One region of the Bacillus mesophilum genome, then DNA from elsewhere that is predicted to be linked to it. Evidence: riboswitches for the same ligand, from Rfam matches in the RefSeq annotation. Region 1 holds a riboswitch; each other region holds the start of a gene.
The links. Region 1 has a riboswitch for S-adenosylmethionine ahead of F7732_RS20330 (methionine ABC transporter ATP-binding protein). Riboswitches for the same ligand answer to the same signal wherever they lie in the genome.

Region 1 (3,134 bases):
AGACAGGAAAAATTCAGCTTCCCAGTAAATGGCGGAAAGAGTTTGGCCTGCTGCCCGGCAAGCTTGCTGAACTTACGTATGCAAAGAAACAGGTGGTTATTCAAAAAGCACGGTCAGGTACAACAAATAATAAAAGAATTATTACCGAAGGCGGGGCAATATATATTCCAAAAGAACTGCAGCTGCTGCTCAATGTTGATTGTGAGCATGAATATTGTCTATTCATTGATGCAATAAATGAAACATTTATATTGCGAGTTCTTGATGCTGACTAATTCGGCTAAGCTCCAGCAGCTTTAATAATAAAAAAGCAAAACGGTTCTTTATCAAAAAAAACGCACTCATTCAATATCTCCATTACGAGATTGAATAGTGCTGAACTTAATATGTAAGCTGATTTTCGCTGCAATTACTGCTGTCTTTCACCCAATTTTTATTGAGGATAAAAAAAGGGGCTTAACAAATTCTCTTTCCGATCAATTTTGACAATGATATACAAAAGTTTGTCCATTCCTTAGGATAAGAATCGTTACCTTTCATTTTGTATATCTTCCCTTTCGTTATAAGCTTTACATCCCAATAAGTATCTTCCAGCCTCAAACCATCGTCTTCATAAAATTCTAACCAGTTCCATATCCGATAACGATACATTTGCCTTTTGAACGAAGCAAGATTACCTGCTCTTTTAGGAAGCCTTTTGGTATTAGAATGTCTGCTTAAATGCCACTCAAAATAATGAAAATGATGTTGGACAAAATCTATATTTATTTTATACCAAGGACCCGGATGGCCGCCTAAAGAAACGCGCAATCGAATGGGGTCTTTATTAGGATCAATCATAATAGAACCGTCTTGGACTTTGAACAAATCTTTCTTACGAGTAATTATTGCTTCAACGTCAGCTATTTGTACGGTTTCTCCTCCATCACCTTTTTCATTCTTTTCATTTATCTCATCACATAATGCAGGCATTGTTATGGGACCTTTATTGTCTATGATATCTAATATTGTATCGAACATACTCAAAACTCTCCCCCCAAAGCACTCCTTGGTAAATAACTTAATACTATCTTACCTTTTTTTTCTTATGATAAAACCAAAACCTCTTATGGATATTTTACGCATTTGTTAGAAAAGCTAACACTGGGAGGTGTTACAATGGATAACAAAAACTTCGGGAATAATAAGCTGCCGTCGTTCACGAAGCTGGATGATCGGATAATTGCTAAGCATTCTTCAAGTCCATCTCTAGTCATTCGCATGAATCTAGACGAAGAAAACTCCACAGAAAAAAATCCTTATTTTAATGGTTCAAATGAAAAGGAAATTAAAGAATATTTCGAGGAATAAGAAATAGAATAAAAGGGATCGTATTGTGATATCCGGAAAGTTTATCACTTGCTATTTCATAATAAAAATTATATTATTTCAAAAAACGTTTGACATCTATGATTTAATGCGTTAAATTAATAATCAAGTTTTAACAAAACAAAATACGAACACACTTCTTATCAAGAGAGGTTGAGGGACTGGCCCTATGACACCTCGGCAGCGGAATCTAATTCTGTGCCAACTCCAGCAAGCACGGCTTGAAAGATAAGAAGAGGTCATGACGTTTATTATTTATTGCCCTCTTCTTATTTTAGAAGAGGGTTTTTATTTTAACTAAATAACATTCTTATCTAGAGAGGCGGAGGGACTGGCCCTATGACACCTCGGCAGCGGCTTCCATATGAAGTTTGTGCCAAATCCAGCAAGCTGAAGAGCTTGAAAGATAAGGAGAACGAATTGCAGTATTTTTTTGCAGGTCTCCTTCTTTCTTTCAAGAAGGAGACTTTTTTATTGTAAAGGAGTTAAGGCGCTTGCGCTTCTCTTAAGAAACACAACTGGAAATGGAGATGAAAAGTTTGATTGAATTTCAGCAGCTCAGAAAGGTATACGAAAGTGGCGGACAGCAGGTTGCTGCGCTTAACGGTATCGACCTAAAAATCAATAAAGGAGAAATATTTGGGGTGATCGGTTTTAGCGGTGCAGGTAAAAGCTCGCTCATTCGCTGTGTGAACCTGCTTGAACGTCCGACATCTGGTCATGTCATTGTAGATGGACACGACCTTACTTCCCTATCTGTCAAAGAGGTCAGAAAAGTTAAAAAGAATATCGGGATGATTTTTCAGCATTTTAATCTATTAAACTCTAAAACTGTTTTTGCCAATGTCGCAATGCCGCTTACATTAGTGAATACACCTAAGGAACAGATCAAGAAACGTGTTGAAGAGCTGCTAGAGTTTGTGGGTCTAGCTGACAAAGCAGATAATTACCCTGACCAGCTCTCTGGAGGACAGAAACAGCGAATTGGTATTGCGAGAGCCTTAGCAACCCAGCCTTCCATATTGCTTTGTGACGAAGCAACATCTGCATTGGACCCGCAGACAACAAGCTCTATTTTGCAGCTTTTGAAAAAAATAAATAAAGAATACAACATTACTATTTTAATCATTACCCATGAAATGTCTGTTATTAGAGAAATATGTGATCGGGTTGCCGTCATTGAAGCCGGAAAAATTATTGAGGAAGGAACTGTTTTTGACGTCTTCTCTTCTCCAACAACATCAACAGCAAGAAATTTCGTCAGCACGGTCATGAATGACCAGCTTCCTGAATCGATCAAGGAACTGATTCAGCAGCACGCCGGCATGCAAAAAATCTTCCGCATTAACTTTGTCGGAAACAAAGCTGGACAGCCGCTATTATCGGAAATTTCCAAGAAGTTTGATATTCATATTAATGTCCTTTTTGGCAATATTACAGAATTGCAGGGAACTCCGTTTGGCAACTTAATTGTAGAGTTCCAAGGTGACGAAAAAGAAATTGCCCGCACCTTAACTTATATCCAAGAAAAGGATATCAGCATTAAGGAGGTGAATGAACATGCTAGCTAATACAGATCAAATTATCGAAGCTCTGATTGAAACGATTCAAATGGTCACTTTTTCTCTTTTGTTTTCGACCCTGCTTGGACTGCCGCTTGGAATCTTGCTGGTTGTCACGAGAAAAGGTCATCTGCTTCAAAACTTGCCTGTCTTTAATATTTTAAATGGAATCATTAATATTTTCCGTTCAGTACCATTCATTAT
Region 2 (3,134 bases), on a different contig from region 1:
TAGGAATCTTCCCAATTATAAAGTTCCAGGAAAGCCGGAAGGTAACGAATTCCATTGATAAATCTAAGTCTGATTCTGCAAAGGCTGCCTTGTTGGCAAGAAAAGACAGTTTGAAGATTGTCGTTCTGTTTGCAGTAGCGCAATTAATTATTGGTGTCGGCGCAGGATTAGTTATACCTTATTTAAATCTATATTTTTCTGATCGTTTTGCCGCTTCAAACTCAGCAGTCGGGATGATCATCTCACTTGGGCAGGCAATGACTGCAGTAGCCATGATTATCGGACCTAAAGTAGTTCAGAAATTTGGTGAAGTGAAAGCGGTCGTTATTTTGCAGCTATCGTCACTGCCATTTCTGCTTTTAACCGCTTATACAGAACAGCTTTGGCTTGCAGCGATTGGGTTTCTTTTCCGGCAGGCATTAATGAATGCGGGAAATCCTATACAAATGTCACTGATGATGTCAAAAGTTGACGATTCAATGAAAGGATTTGCCAGCTCTGTGAACCAGATGGTCTTTAATTTAGGATGGGCAGTAATGGGACCTGTATCAACGGGTATTGTGATGATGTATGGTTCTTATTGGGGGTACGCTGCAGTTTTCACGATTACGGCTATCTTATATTTAATAGGTTCACTTTATTTCCTCATTGTCTTTAAACGCTATAATCCTAAAAAAATCGCACAAATGACAGCATAGCCTGCTTTCAACTGACATATTTCTCAGGAAATAATCCTAGACAATACCGTAATAGAAGCGGTCGTTGTCTTTTTTTTGGTTAATTTGTTGAAAAAAATATGCAGGATAAAGAATCAGTTCCACGGAATAAAGCTTATATAGACTATAGAATTTTGAGGTGTACTCTAATGGAACAGCTGGCTAAATCCTTTATACAAGAATTAGAGCAAAAACAGCATGTCTTTCAAGTATTGCAGAATCGCAGGCTGACGGTGCATTTTCATAGCGAGGCTGAACACCTATATTTACGGATTGAAGACGGGAGGGCTGACGTTATTTCTCCTATAGAATGTGAGATGGAGATTTATGGCCCTAAAACAACTTTGACTCATCTTTTTCAGAAAAAAATAAAGCTGCGCCAACTGATGAAAGAGCAGCCAATCCAAATAAAAGGCCCTTTTCGCAGTATTCTTTTATTAGAAACAATTTTATATCTTGGAAAAAATTAATGGTTTTTTTGTTGACTGGTTTTTTCCTATATGTTAAAATTTCAAACAAATATGAAAATTGAATATTCTTATCAAGAGAGGTGGAGGGACTGGCCCTACGAAACCCGGCAACCGGTTAATTACACGGTGCTAATTCCAGCAGAGCAGATGCTCTGAAAGATAAGAAGAGTTGTGAATTCCAGACCCTCTTCTTCTTGAAGAGGGTCTTTCGCTGTTACGATAATCGTATGGAGCGAATGCAGCATGATGATACTCAAGCGAAAACCAATTAAAAGGAGAGATCGACATGACTGAAAGGAAAAAAAATTATCGTTTTGAAACATTGGGTATTCATGGAGGATTAGCGCCAGATCCAGTAACCGGTGCTCGGGCAGTTCCAATTTATCAAAATAATGCTTATCAATTCAAAAGTACTGACCATGCTGCAAACCTTTTTGGACTAAAGGAACCAGGTTATATTTATACACGGATACATAATCCGACTGTAAGTGTGTTCGAGGAAAGAGTAGCACTGCTTGAAGGTGGCATTGGCGCACTGGCTGTTTCAAGTGGTCAGGCTGCGATTACTTTATCCATACTAAATATTGCTGGTGCCGGAGACGAAATTGTCGCCGCATCTAACTTATATGGAGGCACCTATAATTTGTTCGCAGTAACCTTGCCTAAATATGGGATAAATGTAAAGTTTGTTGATCCGCAAGATCCAGAAGCTTTCAGAGAGGCAATTACGAATAAAACAAAAGCGATATTTGCAGAAACAATTGGTAACCCCAGCTTAAAAGTGCTGGATATTGAAGCAGTAGCTGCTATTGCTCATGAAAATGGCATACCGCTAATTATTGATAATACATTTCCTACTCCTTATCTGTGCAGGCCAATTGAATTTGGGGCCGATATCGTGATCCACTCTGCCACCAAATGGCTTCTTGGCAACGGAACAACAATGGGAGGCATTATTGTAGATGGCGGCAAGTTTGACTGGAATTCACCGAAATTCCCAGGCTTTACTGAACCGGATCCAAGCTATCATAACTTAGTTTACAGTGAGGCGCTTGGTGAGGCTGCGTATATTACAAAAGCACGTGTTCAGCTGCTGCGTGATCTTGGTCCTGCTTTAAGTCCGCAAAATGCATTCCAATTCGCTTTAGGAATTGAAACTTTACATGTGCGCATGAAGGAGCATGTGGCAAATACAAAGAAAATTATCAGCTATCTCAAGAGCCATCCTGCTATTAATTGGCTCTTATACCCTGGAGATGAAGATCATGCTGACAAGGCTTTAGCAGATAAATATCTTCCAAAAGGTGCAGGGGCCGTTGTTGTTTTTGGCATTAAAGGAGGAAGAGAAGCTGGTGCTGCTTTAATCAATAATCTTAATCTTTGGGCACATGTTGCCAATGTAGGGGATGCAAAAAGCTTAATTATCCATCCTGCAAGCACAACTCATCAGCAGCTGGATGATGAGGCTTTAAAAATTGCGGGAGTTCCTGAAGATTTAATCCGAATATCTGTCGGAATTGAAAATGCAGAAGATTTAATTGAGGATTTAGAACAGGCAATTGAGACCGCAACAGGAATCACAGCACTTGCCGCTAAAGCTTAAACAAAGTGTTACCAGAGGAAGTATAAAATATCTTGGGATTCACTTTTTTAGTTGACACCCTTATCATGACCGTGATACGATAGCATTCGTAATTTATAAATGAATGTAAGTGAATTGAATATAGATGTTTAGCTCTTATCAAGAGAGGTGGAGGGAAGTGCCCTATGAAGCCCGGCAACCGTCATGAAAATGAAATGGTGCCAATTCACTCAAAGCTTATGGCTTTGATAGATGAGAGAAAGGACTTATTTTTAATGCCTTTCTGCTCATAACAGGAAGGCATTTTTATTTTATTTTTTTACTAGTTTTCAAGAATTGAAATCTTGACTGGTTACAAAGATATTT
Region 3 (3,134 bases), on a different contig from region 1:
TGTAGATGCTGTTTTTTCGCAGCATTATAATACCGCCTAACCTCTATACTTAATCGCTAGCCCTTTCAAAAAGTTCCTCGCGAAATGGTCCATACAAACTTTATAGTTTTTATGACCTTCTTTTCTTAAAAATGCACCAAGTTCACCTTTTGATACGTTTAAGCCGGCATATTTGAATATTTCAATCATGTCTTCTGTTGTGAGAGACAAGGCGATTTTAACCTTCTTTAAAAGGATGTTATTCACGCTTGAGTTATTTTTGATGGGTGGTTCGGGAGTAGTTTCTTGGCCTGGTTTTGGCTCTTGCTTCCCTCTTTTATAAATAATGAAGCCATTTAAGAATGAATTCAGCATGCTGTTTGTTAGCTTAATTCTGTCTGTCTCTTCTTCTTCGTCTTCTTTCTTGAGAATCCTCACTACCTCTGGAACGGTAACCTCGTGGCCACCGAGTTTAAAAATCTCTGCCATTTGGCTATTTTTGATTTCTAACGCATATCTTAAACGGATTAATAGATCATTATTATCGATCATTCTACTTCCTCCTATAACTTGTACGGTTCTGCTTAAAAAAACTTGTGGAATACCTTCTAAAAGGCATTACTCATTTTAACATAAAATCATTTGATCTTCGTTCAATTCATAAAGTTTCCGTTAAACCTCTTTCAAGGTTTGCTAATATTCTTATCATAACCAATTATCTCTCCAAAAATGAAAGAGCCCTCCATATGGAGAGGCTCTTTTCTTTTTTAAGGCAGCAAAGCAAAAGAACGAACTGGAAAACCTGTAGCCTTTTCGGGCTTTGCACAAATATTGAAGATAACAGCACCTTTGGCCGGCAATTTATTGAGATTGGTTAATAATTCAACCTGATAGGTATCCTGTTCCAGTACATAGTATTCTCCAATTAGAGATCCATTTTTACGAACATCGATCGCTGCATCCGTATCAAATGTTTCATGTCCAACAGCCTTTATATTTCTTTCTTCAAATAAGAATTTTAAAGCCTCGATCCCCCAGCCTGGAGTGTGGCTATTTCCCTCTGTATCCTTATTCTCAAAAGCAGTCTTGTTCGGCCAGCGAAGACTCCAATCCGTACGCAATGCGACAAAGGAGCCTGCTTCGATGGTTCCATGCTCCTCTTCAAATTTTAGAATATCTTCAACACCTAGAATAAAATCATTATTTTCTTCCGCTTCCTTTGATTGATCAATGACAACCAAAGGCAGAACCAATTCCTTTAGGCCGAGTTCCTCTAAGTAACGCTTATTGCGAACAAAATGAATAGGAGCATCAATATGGGTACCATACTGTCCAGGAAAATTAAAACGCTGTGCAAAAAAGCCATCATCATGTGTAAAAAGTGTTTGAATTTCTGCATCTTCAAATGCAGCGAAATGAGGAGAATCTGGTCCAAATGTATGTGTGAGATCGACCCATTCCTTCCCTTTCAGTACCTCAATAGCCTGCAATAAATCATTCGCATTTTTTACAGTTGACATTACCAGCACCTCACCAATCTTTATAAAATAAAAAACCCTCTTCACAAATAAGAAGAGGGATAAATAAACATAAACTGCTGCCGCTCTTCTTATCTTCTAGCACACGCTACTGGAATTGGCACAAACTTAAAAGTTCGCTGCCGAGGCTTTACAGGGCCAGTCCCTCCACCTCTCTGGATAAGAAAAATTTTCTAAATATTAAGTTATTGTATTTACCATATAGTTAATATACTCACCTGTCAATACAAAAGTATTTATCTTTCATTTGACAAGTGAAGCGGCAGAAACTCAGCCAGCTGCTGTTCATGCTTATCAAGCATGATCTGTTCAGCCTTAATGCCTTGCTCCAGAAGCACTTTGATATTCTGCACAAGGAATTCGTCACTGCCGACAACATAGTAGAGACCATCTTTGTCTGCAGCCAGATTTTTCACTTCTTCGTAGTATTCTTCACGGTTATCAACGAACTGTGATGTAACCTTTTTATCTGGTGCAGATGCAAAAACATCTGTGAACAAGAACTGCTTTGATGAATCGATGTTTAAGGAATGAATTTGATTAACATTGTCAGCTCTGTTTAAGAAATCAAGTAAGAGCGGTCTAAAGGTTGCCAGGCCGACACCTGATGACAGCAGATAAATATTTTTCCCTTCTCTTTTCAGCGGAACATTTGAGTGGGTCTTAAAGATGGCAACTTCATCGCCAACTGTAAGGTTTTTTAGTATCGTTTTGAATTCAGAGCATTGCTCTCTAATGCGTGTTGTGATTCCAATCGCATTTTCATGAGGTAAAGTGGAGATGGACATATGGCGAATCAAACTGCGGTTGGGTTTATCTCCTGCATTAAAACCTTCTAATGCGAAGTGGGTGTGAGAACCTTCTTCCCATGTAAAATCTTGCGGACAGGCAAGCAGGTACGTTCTCACCTCAGGTGTTTCTTCAATAATCTTGTTAATTTTCACCCAATATATTTGCATGGTGATCCTCCTCATTGTGTGTTCCATTTTCATCTAATAATTTAATAATCTAATAAACAGCTATCGGCCCATAAGGACCTTCAATAATTTCAATTTTCGTTTCAAAAATATCTGTTAAAAGTTTTGGATCCATAACCTCTTCTACAGTGCCAAAAGCCGCAATTTGTCCTTCTTTCATTGCACAAATCCGATCAGAATATTTAGCAGCGAAATTGATATCATGCATAACAGTCAAAATGGTTCTGCCAAATTCATTCGCAACATGCCGCAAATATTCCATCATTTGAACAGATCGGGCAACATCAAGATTGTTTAAAGGCTCATCCAGAAGCACATATTCAGTTTCCTGGCAAAGCACCATTGCGACATATGCTCTTTGTCTTTGGCCGCCTGAAAGCTCATCTAAATATCTGTCTTCCAGATCCGTTAAGTCTAAGAAATCGATATACTTAGAGATAATCTCTTCATCTTCTCTCGTTAATCTTCCCTTTGAATAAGGAAAGCGTCCAAACCCGGCCAGCTGTCTAACCGTTAGCCTCGTCACAAAATGATTTTCCTGCCGCAAAATGGTAACAATTTTCGCTAAGTCATTTGATTTCGAAGAAGTAACATCCATATTCGCTACCATGATCTGACCTTCATCCAAATCCAGAAGCCT
Region 4 (3,134 bases), on a different contig from region 1:
GCTAATTGCTATCTGTTATGACTGAAGTGCTTCAGCACGAAGAGCGTCAGCTTTGTCAGTGCGCTCCCATGGAAGATCTAAGTCTGTACGGCCAAAGTGTCCGTATGCAGCAGTCTGCTTGTAGATTGGACGGCGCAGATCAAGCATATTAATAATGCCTGCTGGGCGCAAGTCAAAGTTGTTTCGTACAACATCAACAAGAACATCCTCAGATACCTTGCCAGTTCCAAAGGTGTCTACAGAAATGGATACAGGCTGTGCTACACCAATTGCGTATGCAAGCTGAACTTCAACTTTATCAGCTAATCCAGCTGCTACAAGGTTCTTAGCAACATAACGAGCAGCATAAGCGGCAGAACGGTCCACTTTAGTTGGATCCTTGCCAGAGAATGCGCCGCCGCCATGGCGTGCATAGCCGCCGTACGTATCAACAATAATCTTACGTCCGGTTAAGCCAGCGTCCCCTTGAGGTCCGCCGATTACGAAACGGCCAGTAGGATTAATGAAATATTTAGTGTTTTCGTCAATTAACTCACTTGGTACAACAGGGTTAATGACATATTCTTTTAAATTACGCTGAATTTGCTCTAATGTCACTTCAGGGTGGTGCTGAGTAGAAATAACAATTGTATCAATGCGAACTGGTTTGTTATTTTCGTCATACTCAACTGTTACCTGTGTTTTACCATCAGGGCGCAAGTAAGGAAGGATTTCCTCTTTGCGAACTTCTGTTAAGCGGCGTGATAATTTATGAGCCAATGAAATCGGAAGCGGCATAAGCTCCTTTGTTTCATTACAAGCAAATCCGAACATTAAACCTTGGTCTCCTGCTCCAATTGCTTCAATTTCTTCATCGCTCATCTGGCCTTCACGGGCTTCAAGAGCCTGATCAACACCCATAGCAATATCTGCTGACTGCTCATCAATTGATGTTAAAACAGAACATGTTTCAGCATCAAATCCATATTTCGCACGTGTATAGCCAATTTCTTTAACTGTTTCACGAACAATCTTTGGAATATCTACATATGTAGAAGTTGTAATTTCTCCAGCAACTAATACAAGCCCTGTTGTTACAGACGTTTCTGCAGCAACACGTGCATTTGCATCCTTTGAAAGAATAGCATCTAAAATAGCATCAGAAATCTGGTCACAAATTTTATCCGGATGACCTTCAGTTACTGATTCAGAAGTAAACAAACGGCGTTTTGTTGACATCTGGGTTCCTCCCTAACTTCAAATTGGCAAGATTATTGTATGACAATGAATCTTAAATTGATACGGAACTCATTCCCTTAGTAGTATGAAATAAACATGGCGATTTTATTATAATTGGTCGAAAATCAGCGGGTACAGAAAGTTAAATCCGCTTGATTCTGCCGCCATAAAAAAGCGTCTGACTGCAAAATAAAAAACCTTCCCACAAGTGAAAAGGTTGAAAGCAAATCAATTCGCGCCTTTCACTCTTATCGTTCAAGGACTAGATCCTTGCTTCAGGTTAGCACCTTTGCCTTATTTAAAAAATAAGCAGGTTGCTGGGTTTCATAGGGCCTGTCCCTCCACCAGCTCGGGATAAGAGAGTATCCGTTCAACTGTAAATATTAGCGCACAAGTCTAAAGGATGTCAATTTATTTTTCTAAACTAATTCTAATTCCTTATTAAACCAATCGGATTTATTACAAAGCACAGCTTCCATCATCACATTTTCGTCTGAAGAATTTATGTCTATTTTTAGCAACCATCATATAAATGGGCTTCCCAATAAGGGGCATGAGCGGGAGGTACATCAATAGACCGGGCACAAAAGCAGGCGGGCATTGTAGCATAATCAATCTTACGGCATAGAACCCCTTTAAAACTTTTCCACTGCCTGTAATCAGATGGATTTCTTTGCGCAATTCTTTTTGATTGAACCCTGTTTCCCCATTTGTTTTTTCATATTCCTGCAGAGAAACCCATTTTATTTTATCCAGCCAATCGAGCTTTTCGAAAAGACGTCTCGACTCCTTGCATAATGAACAAGTTCCATCATATAAAACGGTCATTTTCATTTTGATCAGCTCATTTCTCTGTTTTCTCTATTTTAACATTACCATTATAAGTATGTAAAAAAACATTCAGGGAGGGTTGCACATTTATTTAATTCTTTTTTCATAACACACACAAATAGTATAGACTATTCATATAAATGTGTTATACTATTTGAGAGATGTAATCACTTTCATACTTTGTACTACTAATTCTAAAAAAAGGAAGGTATTCATCAGATGAACTCTGTTAGCCTGTCGAACGGATTATCACAACTATTAAATTCCGAGCATACTCAAACTCAGCTTTCTGTCCCGCAGCTTGTTGAAAAAGTATTAAAAAGGGGCGAAGGTGTGTTAACCTCTACCGGCGCAGTTCGTGCCACTACTGGAACATATACAGGACGTTCCCCTAAAGATAAGTATATTGTTGAAGAAGCTTCAACGATTGATAAAATTGATTGGGGCCCTGTAAACCAGCCGATTTCTGAAGAAGCATTTTCCCGTTTATATGACAAAGTCCTGACTTATTTAAAAAATCAAGATGAAGTTTTTGCCTTTAAAGGATATGCAGGTGCAGATGCAAAACATCGCCTTCCCATTCAAGTAATCAATGAATACGCATGGCATAATTTGTTTGCACATCAGCTCTTTATCCGACCAGCCGCTGATGAGCTGCCGGGTCATAAGTCTGAATTTACTGTTATTTCAGCTCCAAACTTTAAAGCAGATCCTAAAATTGACGGCACAGGATCCGAAACTTTTATTATTATTTCATTTGAACGGCGCACGGTGCTGATTGGCGGAACAGAATATGCTGGAGAAATGAAAAAATCAATTTTTTCGGTTATGAATTATATACTTCCTGAAAACGGAATCCTCCCGATGCATTGCTCAGCCAATGTCGGAAGAGAAGGCGATGTTGCCTTATTTTTTGGATTATCCGGAACTGGGAAAACAACCTTATCAGCTGATAATAACCGCCGTTTAATTGGAGATGATGAGCACGGCTGGTCACCGAATGGCGTGTTTAATATTGAAGGCGGCTGCTATGCAAAATGCATTAATCTTGCAGCTGAAAAAGAGCCGCAGATTTTCAATGCCAT

Region 2: linked by a shared signal. The riboswitch ahead of F7732_RS12400 (O-acetylhomoserine aminocarboxypropyltransferase/cysteine synthase family protein) and the one ahead of F7732_RS20330 (methionine ABC transporter ATP-binding protein) in region 1 are both predicted to bind S-adenosylmethionine.
Region 3: linked by a shared signal. The riboswitch ahead of F7732_RS13485 (cyclase family protein) and the one ahead of F7732_RS20330 (methionine ABC transporter ATP-binding protein) in region 1 are both predicted to bind S-adenosylmethionine.
Region 4: linked by a shared signal. The riboswitch ahead of metK (methionine adenosyltransferase) and the one ahead of F7732_RS20330 (methionine ABC transporter ATP-binding protein) in region 1 are both predicted to bind S-adenosylmethionine.

Annotation. Positions count from the first base shown of each region.
Region 1 is NZ_WBOT01000010.1:33,460-36,593, forward strand. Features, by position in the region: gene F7732_RS20315 (hypothetical protein) at 1-275, shown strand, start outside; gene F7732_RS20320 (hypothetical protein) at 457-1,026, opposite strand; gene F7732_RS20325 (hypothetical protein) at 1,159-1,350, shown strand; SAM riboswitch class I at 1,506-1,603, shown strand; SAM riboswitch class I at 1,676-1,781, shown strand; gene F7732_RS20330 (methionine ABC transporter ATP-binding protein) at 1,908-2,939, shown strand; gene F7732_RS20335 (methionine ABC transporter permease) at 2,929-3,134, shown strand, end outside.
Region 2 is NZ_WBOT01000003.1:571,045-574,178, forward strand. Features, by position in the region: gene F7732_RS12390 (MFS transporter) at 1-698, shown strand, start outside; gene F7732_RS12395 (SCP2 sterol-binding domain-containing protein) at 866-1,186, shown strand; SAM riboswitch class I at 1,252-1,352, shown strand; gene F7732_RS12400 (O-acetylhomoserine aminocarboxypropyltransferase/cysteine synthase family protein) at 1,473-2,789, shown strand; SAM riboswitch class I at 2,922-3,027, shown strand.
Region 3 is NZ_WBOT01000004.1:59,521-62,654, reverse strand. Features, by position in the region: gene F7732_RS13490 (YehS family protein) at 37-528, opposite strand; gene F7732_RS13485 (cyclase family protein) at 747-1,499, opposite strand; SAM riboswitch class I at 1,586-1,683, opposite strand; gene F7732_RS13480 (dihydropteridine reductase) at 1,754-2,476, opposite strand; gene F7732_RS13475 (iron ABC transporter ATP-binding protein) at 2,526-3,134, opposite strand, start outside.
Region 4 is NZ_WBOT01000013.1:3,129-6,262, reverse strand. Features, by position in the region: gene metK (methionine adenosyltransferase) at 16-1,218, opposite strand; SAM riboswitch class I at 1,464-1,579, opposite strand; gene F7732_RS21420 (thiol-disulfide oxidoreductase DCC family protein) at 1,678-2,052, opposite strand; gene pckA (phosphoenolpyruvate carboxykinase (ATP)) at 2,269-3,134, shown strand, end outside.